Regions from separate parts of the Bacillus sp. LH1 genome, predicted to be linked through region 2. Evidence: riboswitches for the same ligand, from Rfam matches in the RefSeq annotation. Region 2 holds a riboswitch; the other holds the start of a gene.
The links. Region 2 has a riboswitch for cyclic di-GMP ahead of ACX9TM_RS02260 (methyl-accepting chemotaxis protein). Riboswitches for the same ligand answer to the same signal wherever they lie in the genome.
Positions count from the first base shown of each region.

Region 1: it holds a riboswitch for cyclic di-GMP, as region 2 does, so the genes downstream of both, ACX9TM_RS05670 (SpaA isopeptide-forming pilin-related protein) here and ACX9TM_RS02260 (methyl-accepting chemotaxis protein) in region 2, are expected to answer to the same signal.

Region 1 is NZ_CM175007.1:1,069,618-1,074,849, forward strand. Features, by position in the region: gene ACX9TM_RS05650 (PH domain-containing protein) at 1-1,160, shown strand, start outside; gene ACX9TM_RS05655 (hypothetical protein) at 1,253-1,690, shown strand; gene ACX9TM_RS05660 (CPCC family cysteine-rich protein) at 1,687-1,953, shown strand; gene ACX9TM_RS05665 (TetR/AcrR family transcriptional regulator) at 2,292-2,828, shown strand; cyclic di-GMP riboswitch class I at 3,001-3,093, shown strand; gene ACX9TM_RS05670 (SpaA isopeptide-forming pilin-related protein) at 3,153-5,232, shown strand, end outside.
Region 2 is NZ_CM175007.1:431,731-436,962, reverse strand. Features, by position in the region: gene ACX9TM_RS02265 (non-ribosomal peptide synthetase family protein) at 1-890, opposite strand, end outside; gene ACX9TM_RS02260 (methyl-accepting chemotaxis protein) at 1,027-2,769, opposite strand; cyclic di-GMP riboswitch class I at 2,904-2,988, opposite strand; gene ACX9TM_RS02255 (anaerobic C4-dicarboxylate transporter family protein) at 3,271-4,584, shown strand; gene thiE (thiamine phosphate synthase) at 4,700-5,232, opposite strand, start outside.

The DNA.
Region 1 (5,232 bases), 640 kb from region 2:
ACGTACTATATCAAATGCTCGGTTTGAAAAAAATTCAGATTGAAACAGCTGGCGGAGGCGATGAAGCAGAAGTTAGCTTAGCTGGAATTACGGTAGAAGAAGCGACAGAGCTTATCGCAATGTTAAATGAGTCGGCTTCAGAATTGAAAGTAGAAAAAACATTAGAAGAAGTAGAAGTAAAAGAAATTATTACAGAGGAAAAACAAGCGAGAGAATACAAATTAACGTGGAAAGAGATTTTAATAGCCTCTGTTACATCTGGTCAATTTGGATTGTTATTCTCATTAATCTTTTTTGTGTATCACCAAGTAGATGAGTACATTCCGAAATGGATAGAGAATAGCGTAAAGTCGTATGTAATGGAACATGATATATATGGCTGGATTTTGATGATAGCTATTTTGCTCGTCCTTTCGTGGATTATATCGACAATTGGTTATGCGCTAAAACATGGAGATTTTACAGTGAATCGAAGAAATGACGAAGTCCGTATTTCGCAAGGATTACTGGAGAAAAAAGAACTCGTACTAAAATTGCACCGTATTCAAGGGATTACGATAAAAGAAGGTATTTTACGCCAACCGTTCGGTTATTGTGCTGTGCAAGTAGAAGTCATTCAAAGTAAGGGAACGGATGACGAAAAAGAAAAAGTTACACTGCATCCTATCATTCGAAAAGATCGAGTGCAACAGTTACTCACGCATTTACAATTACCATACGAACTGAATGCAAATATTACTTCGTTACCAAAAGCAGCATTGCGCCGTTATCTCATTGATAGTTTCATCTTTTTCGCTATGCTCGCAATCCCGCTTACTGGAATAAGCATATACTTTGAAAAGTATTACATCATGTGGGCATTATTACCGCTCGCAATCCTTATCTTTACACTTGGATACGCAACATTTAAAACAAATGGTTACAGTGTTAACGGAGAACAAATTACACTTGTCTATCGTAGCGTCGGAAAATATACAGGACTTATTAGAAGAAGACACGTCCAATCAATGGAGAAGACACAATCATATTTCCAGCGCCGTGCGGATTTATGTACGTATAAGTTTTCGAGTGCATCATCTAGTTACAAAATAGAGCATACGAGAGTAGAAGATGCGGAGAGAATGCAGGATTGGTATAAGAAGAAGTTAAGTGAGAATTAAGTGGAACGGCTCGTCTTTCGCGGAAGACGGGCTATTTTTTTATGCGAAAATAATGAATAATATATGTAAAGAAAAAAGCGAGGTGAATGAGAGTGAGCAAATTTTTAATACCGTATTCATTTTCTATATTAAGTTTCTTTATTTCAGCAACAGCACTTGATTTATATGATAGGATGGGAAACAATAGTGAGCTGGTTTCGCCGAACATAATTGGAAAGATAATTCAATCTACTGCGCAAATGGGAGTCCTTACATTGTATTTCGGAGTACCTATTATTTTAGGTGGCTGTCTACTTGGTGAGCTATTGTTTAGAGGTATCATTTTACGATTTAAACTCAGCTATATTATATCTTTATTATTATATCTACTTTTAGCTTTTAGTATTGTTTTCGTAACGGTAGGCATTCCAACTACATATGAAGATTCTAATACATTTTTCATGGGGATAACTATGATTTGTGCTGTGACATTCTTTATGGGCCGGAATATATGGGAGAAAAAAGAAATGAATAATGGAGTAACAGAATGAAATATACATGTCCGTGCTGCGGGTATAGAACAATAGAAGAAGAACCACCAGGTACATATGAAATTTGTAATATATGTTACTGGGAAGATGATGAGGTACAGTTTAACAATCCTGACTTTGAAGGCGGTGCAAATGAAGTCTCGTTAAGACAAGCACAGAAAAATTTTATTGTATTTGGTGCTTGCGAGGAATGTTTTATTGGATTAGTTAGAAAACCGACTAGTGAAGATGTGAAGGATGCTAGTTGGCAGCGAATTTGTTAAGTGAAATGTTATTACTCAATTCAATGGGAGTAATAACATTTTTTATTTAGTGCTGAAAGAATTACTGCCGTCTTATAAGGTAATAAGAAGGACTAAATTGGTAAATTTTATCAATGGATATATTTTCAATAAATACAAAAGTATAGATGTATAGTCAGCTTTGTGTGTTTAATGTTATCATATTGAATGATATGGAAATTTTTAATAGAATAAGTAACTAAAAATTCAAAGGTAATGAAGCTTTTGTTGTATAAAGAAAATACTTAGTAGTAATCAACAATATTAAAAATAAGATTCGTATTTATATAAATTTAGTAGAAATGGGGTTTTAAAAAGGAATGAGTATAAGCATAACGCGGCAAAAGATTTTGGCGGCCGCTTCTCAAATTGTGCAATGTAAAGGGGTTGCTAAATTAACCTTAGAAGCAGTGGCAAAAGAGGCGGGTGTAAGTAAAGGTGGATTATTGTATCACTTTTCAAATAAAGAAGCTTTAATAGAAGGTATGATAGTCAGAGGGGTAGAGGATTATGAAGGGGCCATTTACAATAAAGTTGCGGAAGACGCAGAGAAGAAAGGGAGATGGGTTCGCTCTTTTGTAGAGGAAAGATTAAATAATGAGAGAAGAACAGAAGAGTTATCTAGTAGTATGATGGCAGCATTCATGTTAAAACCTGAATTACTTGAGCCATTACAACAATCATTTCAGCAACTGCAAAAGAATATAGAAAACGATGAGATAGATGCAGTTTGTGCAACAATTATTAGATTAGCAGCAGATGGATTATGGTATTCGGAATATTTAGGGGTTGGAAGACTAAGCCCCGAGTTAAGAGAAAAAGTGATTCAAGCTCTTATTAGAAATTCATATAAATAGAATATACGAACTATATAATGTGAAAATAATTCACCGTTGCTTCTTTAATGTAGTGGTGAATTATTTTTTTTATTAGAAAAATAGAACAATTTTATAGAGTATTGAATTATAACCGTCCAGACGGTATAGTAATATTTGGTTTAAGAGGAAAATGAAACAAAAAAAGAATAAAAGATATTTTTAGCACACTATTCGAAAGGATAGGCCGCAAAGCTTAGAGTCTACGGTAATACATATTGGTTACTAAGATCGTCTGGTTGCACATTTTTGATGCAACCGGACGGTCTTTTTTTGTTATATAAATATAAAAAATAGGAGGGAACTATGCAAATGAAAAGTACTAAAAGACATATTTCAATGGTTTCATTAGTTTTTCTAGTATTATTTTCAGTGCTGAATGTGTGGGCTCCAGTTATTCAAGCTGCTGTGATGAAAAGTCCAGTGGACGAAATTAATATTTCCCGTACTGATGGCACGACATCTGAACCGTATCAAGCCTCAGATGGTATGAAAGTAGAAGTGAAGTGGTCAGCTAAAGAAAAAATAAAAAGTGGAGATCAATTCACAATTGATATGCCAAAAGAGTTTCGAAAAGACCTTATGAATATGAGTTTTCCTTTAAAAGATGCTGAAGGAAAAACAGTTGGTACATGTGAGATGAAAAAGGGTCTATTAACGTGTACTATGGGGGATTACGTAGAAGGAAAGAATAACATTAAAGGTTCTTTATTCGTAGAATTCTACTTTGGTCTAGAAGCATATGATGGTGTTAAAGAAATTCCATTAGAATTTAACGTTGATGGTCAAATCGTCAATAAAGAAGTAAATGTAAGTAATACGACAGAGAGACCGAAGCCACAGCCCAATACAGATAATCTATTGAAATGGGGTTCTTATAATCAAGAAGATCCTTCGATTGCTGATTGGCTTGTATATGTAAATGCAACTGGAACAGAAATGCAAGATCTTAAATTAACAGATACATTAGGACCTGGGCATGAGTTAATTACAGACAGCGTAGTATTAGAAGAGGCTGTATTTGAAGATGGTTATGCACCAACAAATATTAAGCCAGCAGATTTATCTAACATTAAAATTAATGCAACAAAGGCTGGATTTACAATTGAGTTTCCAGACAGTTCAAAAGGTTATATTTTAAGATATAAAACAAAGATTACTAATCCTTCTGCAAAGCCTCATAAAAATACTGTGAAATTAGAAGGTAAAAATATTAAAACTGAAGAAAAAGTAGGACAAGTATTCGTAAGTGGTGGGGGAGGAACCGGTTCAGGTGACGATAATCCACCTAGTATTGAAAAAAATATAGTTGATGAGAATGGCAAGCTTGTAGAGAATGAGCAGCTAACACAAATGGATCAAGTGATTCAATACCAAGTTGGTACACATATACCAAACGATCCTCCTAAATACACATCAATGGTAATTCGTGATGATTTAGAAGATGTTTTAGAAGTATTAGAGGCAAAAGTGTATGATCAAAATGGCCAAGATATTACTTCTAAAGGGACGTTAAAGATAGATAAGCAAAGAAGTGAAGTAACATTTACGTTTGGTGAGAATTTTGACTATAAGTCATATGAAGACCAGAGAATCAATCTTAGTATCAAGGCGAAAATTAAAAATAATGCAGACTTATCTTCTTACGTAGATAAGAAGATTCCTAATAAAGCGGAATTACATTTTGATGATAAAACATTAACATCAAAAGAAGTAACTATTACGCCGCCTGAAGCTCCAAAAGACGGTACAGTATCGATTCATAAAATAGATTCTGAGGATCTGAACAAAGGGTTAAAAGGTGCCGAATTTGAAGTTCGAAATAGTGCAAATGAAGTTGTTGCAAAACTAAAAACGGACGAAAAAGGTTTTTCAGTACCTCAAACTTTAGCTCCTGGAACGTATAAAGTTTATGAAACAGTAGCACCAGAAGGATATCAAAAATTAAAAGAACCAGTAGAGGTTACACTTCAAGCTGGAGAAACAAAAACAATTGAAATTAAAAATACTATGCAAAAGGGTCAAATTGAAGTAAAGAAAATTGATTCGGAAAATGGTGAAAAACCATTAGCAAATGCAGAGTTTGATATAGTAAAAGACGGTATAGTAGTCGAACATATTGTTACAGATAAAGATGGTAAGGCAATCTCTAAACCGTTAGCACCAGGGAAATATATTTTAAAAGAAACGAAAGCGCCTGAAGGCTACCAATTAAAAGAAGCAGAGTTCGAAGTAAATGTAACAGGGGACGGCATATTCCCAATACAAGTGGAAAATGCAATGGTAGACAAAGGTAATATAGAAATTACAAAAGTGGACAAAGAAAACGGAGCAGTATTAGCGGGTGTCGAATTTGAAGTCCAAGATGAGAAAGATGAAGTAGTAA
Region 2 (5,232 bases):
ATCGGAACATACGCTGCACCAGCTTTTAATATAGCTACCATACTTACTACTGTGTCTATGCTACGTTTCATAAATATTCCAACATAGTCTCCTAATTGGACGCCGTTTTTAATTAACATATGAGCTATTTGATTACTTTTTTTATTTAGCTCCTCATAAGTTAAAGTACCTTCCCTTGAAGATAAAGCTATACGATTTGGAAATTGAGTAACAGTATTATAGAACATATCGACGATACTTTTCTCAGGATATACTGCTGTCGTATCATTCACTTGACTATAAAGTGCCATCTCGGCCTCTGTAATAACATTAAAATTATTTATATGATTATTATTATTTTGTGATTTATTAATTAAAACACCTTGTATTTGTTGTGCATAACGAGTAATTGTTGTCTCTTTCCAATTAACACTATTAAATATTATTTCTACACTTTGCATATTTTTACTAAATACAAATTGTAATGTATTCGTGTCTTTTAGCTCATAATATGTTTCACCAATAATAATAGGTGACATTTCATATAACGTATTACCGTTTTGAAACTCTTCTATTTCTTCCTCATTCATTTCTTTAATTTGCTCCAGTTGCTCTTCAATTTGTAAATTTAAACTTTCATAGGAGAGAAAATTAGAAACTTCAATAGTAATCGGAAATAAACTTCCTCTTACATGATAAAGCACGACAATATGTTTTTCTTTAGAAATATGATATAACCACGTTGCAGTCGCTCCTATTAAATCTACAATGTGAGTCAAATTTGAAAACAGTTCCGTTTTCCTTTTTATCCTAAGTTCTGTTCCTTGCACATCTTTAGGTATTTTAATACTTCCTTCTACTTTTCCTAAAAATTCTTTTACCATCTCACTATAAGAAATTGCTAATTTCATATTTATGTAAATTCCTCTCTTAAATATAATAAAGGTGTGAAAATTCACACCTTTTTTATCCCTTATTAAAGGGCAGATTCGTTCAATTCATAATCAGTAGCGGAGATACCCCCTTGATTAGAATTGAACTTTCTCCTTATTCGCTTTTAAACTCACCAATAAGCTCTTGTAATTCCTGAGAGAGCCAACTTAAAGAAGTCGCTAATTCTGCAATATCTTGTACTGATATTTCTTGCTCTTTCATGCTTTCTTCAACATTACTACTGCTGTTGGCATAAGTATTTGCAATATGTGATAATTCATTTACGACTTGAACGATATTCTGGCTATTTTGTAAAATATCACTCGAATTACCCGAAACAGCTTTTACTTGATCTGTAACAGATTGCGCTGATTTGGAGATTTTTTCGAAGAAATCTCCACTACTTTGAACAAGTGAAATTCCAGTTTCTACTTCTTTTGAACCTTTTTGCATGGAAACTACAGCATCTTCTGTCTCAGCTTGTGTTTCACCAATTAATTTCGCTATATCTTTTGCAGACGCTTCAGTTTGTTCTGCTAATTTTCGTACTTCATCAGCAACAACTGCAAACCCTCTTCCAGCTGCTCCAGCACGTGAAGCCTCAATAGAAGCATTTAAAGCTAATAAATTTGTTTGATTTGAAATACCTGTAATTACAGTTACGATATCACTAATTTCTTTTGACCTTGTTTCTAACGAATAAATGATGGAAGATAAATCTTGTACTGCATTTTGAATTAAACTCATTTGATTAATAATTTGTCCAATCACTTCATTACCTTCAATTGAATGTTGCTCCATACCTTCAGAAGCAACCGCAACTTGTTTCGCAGCCCCAGTTATCTCTTCTACCTTATCTTCCATTCCATGTACAATCCCTAAACATTGTTGTACTGAAGTTTTTTGAGACTGTGCCCCTACTCTTAAACCTTCAATAGAACTTGCAATCTCTTGAACTGCCATGCTGTTTTCCTCTGTACTCGCCGACAATTCTTGTGAAGAAGAAGAAACTTGCTCAGCTGTTTGCCTTACTTTATCTATAATCCCTTTAAACTTTTCAATCGTGTTATTGAAATAAACATTAATAATTCCAATATCATCTGGTCTTTCTTTTAATTTAATACTCAAGTCACCTTCACCAATTTTACGTAACCCTTCTCGTAAATCTTTTAATGGAGCTAGCGAGTGACGCACGATAAAGAATTGAGTAATAGTCGCAATTGCTAATGAAATAATGATAAAGAGTAAACCCTGTATCATAAACTTCTCTTTTGTAATAGGAACAATGGAAGCATCTAAGTCAGCGGCAACAATTGCAATAATATTGTTTTCTCCATCTGTAATTGGTTCTAATATTGTCACCCACGAACCTATTTCATCTTCATATACTTCTGTCATTTGAGCCTTTTTCGTATCAATCACTTTATCGTATGCCTTCATCCAATGAGCGGGTTGTTCATAATAATCTCCCGGCTTTATAGGAAACGCATTTGTTAACTCTGTAGTCAAACCAACGAGTTGTAATTCTCGCTTTTCATTCGGCTTTGCTCCTGTAACATACGTTTGTCCAACGCTTTTCAATTCTTTTGATACTTCATCTAATTTCTCTGTTAACTTTTCTTTTTTCACTTTTTCGGCTGTAGGATCTTTCGCCATGTCTCTAACTAATTCTACATCCAGTTTTTTCAATACTATTTCTCCTGTTTCAATAGACTGCCTTTCAAATAAAGACATCATACTATTTTGAAACATATTGAAACTTAATGCACCCATACTTCCAACAAGTGTCAAAATAACTAATACGGTTAATAAGACGTTCTTTTGAAGGAACGATAACTTATGCCAATATTTTTTCATTAATATCCACCTTCCTTAATCAACACAAACAAAAAAACAAAATATATGGATATTTTGTTTGAAAATGTTTCTCAATATGTTCGAGAATAAAAAAAAGCCAATGTAAAAGCATTGGCCAAGACCAACCCTATCCGTCCGGTAACTGGCTAGCGTAGCCTTTCGACCTTAGCTCCTGTAGTTTTGCGTCCTCATGTTTCCATCAGTTTGCCTTTCTCGCTGAACGAGTTGAACGATATGGGAGTTCTATGAGAATTAATTTATTCTCTTTCAAAGATTACAACATATAAATCAAAATGTCTACTTATTTAGAGATATAAATACAAATTTTTAATGCATTGCTTTTTCGAAATAATTTCAAAAAGTACGTGAATGTTACTTTTTTTGTGTTATATAATAAAAAATGTATAAATAACAAGGATTTCTTCGGGTATTTATTTAATTTTCATTCAAATTAAACTATTCGAATATATCTTAACTAATGAATTTCGGAGGTAGTTTATCATGTTTTGGCTACAATTTCTTACCTTGTTACTCTGTATTTTTATTGGTGCACGCCTAGGCGGAGTTGGTTTAGGAGTAATGGGTGGAGTTGGTATGGCAATACTCGTTTTTGTCTTCCACCTACAACCAACCGCGCCTCCTATCGATGTAATGCTTATGATTTTGGCAGTAATTACAGCTGCTGGTGCTTTGCAAGCTGCTGGAGGAATGGACTATCTTGTTCATCTAGCTGAAAAGGCATTACGAAAAAATCCAAAGCGTATTACTTTTTTTGCTCCAATTGTTACTTATTTATTCACACTATGTGCAGGTACTGGTCACGTTGCCTATTCTGTACTTCCTGTTATTGCAGAAGTCTCTCGTGAATCAGGGATTAGACCGGAACGCCCAATGTCGATTGCCGTAATCGCTTCTCAACAAGCAATTACAGCTAGTCCAATTTCAGCTGCCACAGTTGCTCTTTTAGCAATGTTAGCTGACTATAAAATCACCTTATTAGATATTTTAAAAGTAAGTATCCCTTCTACTTTCATCGCTTGTATGATAGCTGCATTCGTTGCTAGTAAGATGGGAAAAGAATTAAATGAAGACCCTGAATACTTAAAACGATTAAAAGAAGGAATGATTCCTAAGCTTGAAGAGAAAAAAGCATTTGTAGGTGTAAAGGGCGCAAAATTATCAGTTATCCTTTTCCTAGTAGGAACCTTCCTTGTTGTACTTCTTGGTTCATTTGAAGCACTTCGTCCAGGATGGATAGTTGATGGGAAGTTAGCTCGTCTTTCCATGCCGAACACAATTGAGATGGTTATGTTAACTATCGCGGCTCTTATTATTATTTTCTGTAAACCAAATGTAGAAAGCATTGTGTCTGGTAACGTCTTTAAAGCAGGAGCAACAGCAGTTGTTGCTATTTTCGGTATCGCTTGGATGGGAGATACTTTCTTTAACGGAAACTTAAATATGATTCAAGGATCCATTCAGCATTTAGTAACAAGTGCACCTTGGCTATTTGCCATCGCACTATTCATTCTATCTATTTTACTGTACAGCCAAGCTGCAACAGTACGTGCCTTAATGCCACTTGGACTATCTCTTGGCATTCCACCAGCGCTACTGATTGCTATGTTCCCTGCAGTAAATGGATATTTCTTCATTCCAAACTATGGAACAATCGTTGCTGCTATTAACTTTGACCGTACTGGTACAACAGGTATCGGTAAATACGTATTAAATCATAGTTTTATGATTCCTGGCTTAATCGCAACATTTACTTCTATCGGAATTGGAATGCTCTTAATTTCAATTATGTTTTAAAGAAAAAGCACAAACCTTTATTTAAAAAGGTTTGTGCTTTTTTAATCAAATGTTTGTTTAAATTTTTGGGCAGTCTATTTCTCCATGTAGCACTTAAAATACTACACGTCCTTCCCTACAAACTTCTCTTTACTTCTTCAGCTAATTTTCTCGTACTTTCATACGCAGATTCAGCTAAACTAATTGCTGAAATAACTGAAACACCGTCCGCACCCGCTTCTATAACTGCCGCTGTATTTTCAATTGTAATCCCACCAATACCAACGATTGGCACTGTAATTCCTTGTTCTCTAAAATAGGCTAATCCTTTCGTTCCTTGAACCGCTTTCGTATCTTTTTTCGTACTCGTTGGGAAAATAGGTCCAACGCCTAAATAATCTGCTCCATTTTCGATTGCAAAGCGTGCTTCTTCAATTGTATGAGCAGATACGCCGATAATTTTATCTCCCATTTTTTCACGAACAGATGTAATTCCTTCATCATCTTGTCCGACATGAACACCATCTGCATCTAATTCAATGGCTAATTCTACATCATCATTTACAATGAAAGGAACACTATATTCATTACAAAGCGTCTGCAATTCTTTTGCAAAGCGCACTCTATCTTCTCCGATTAAAGAACCTTCCCCCTTCTCGCGAAACTGAA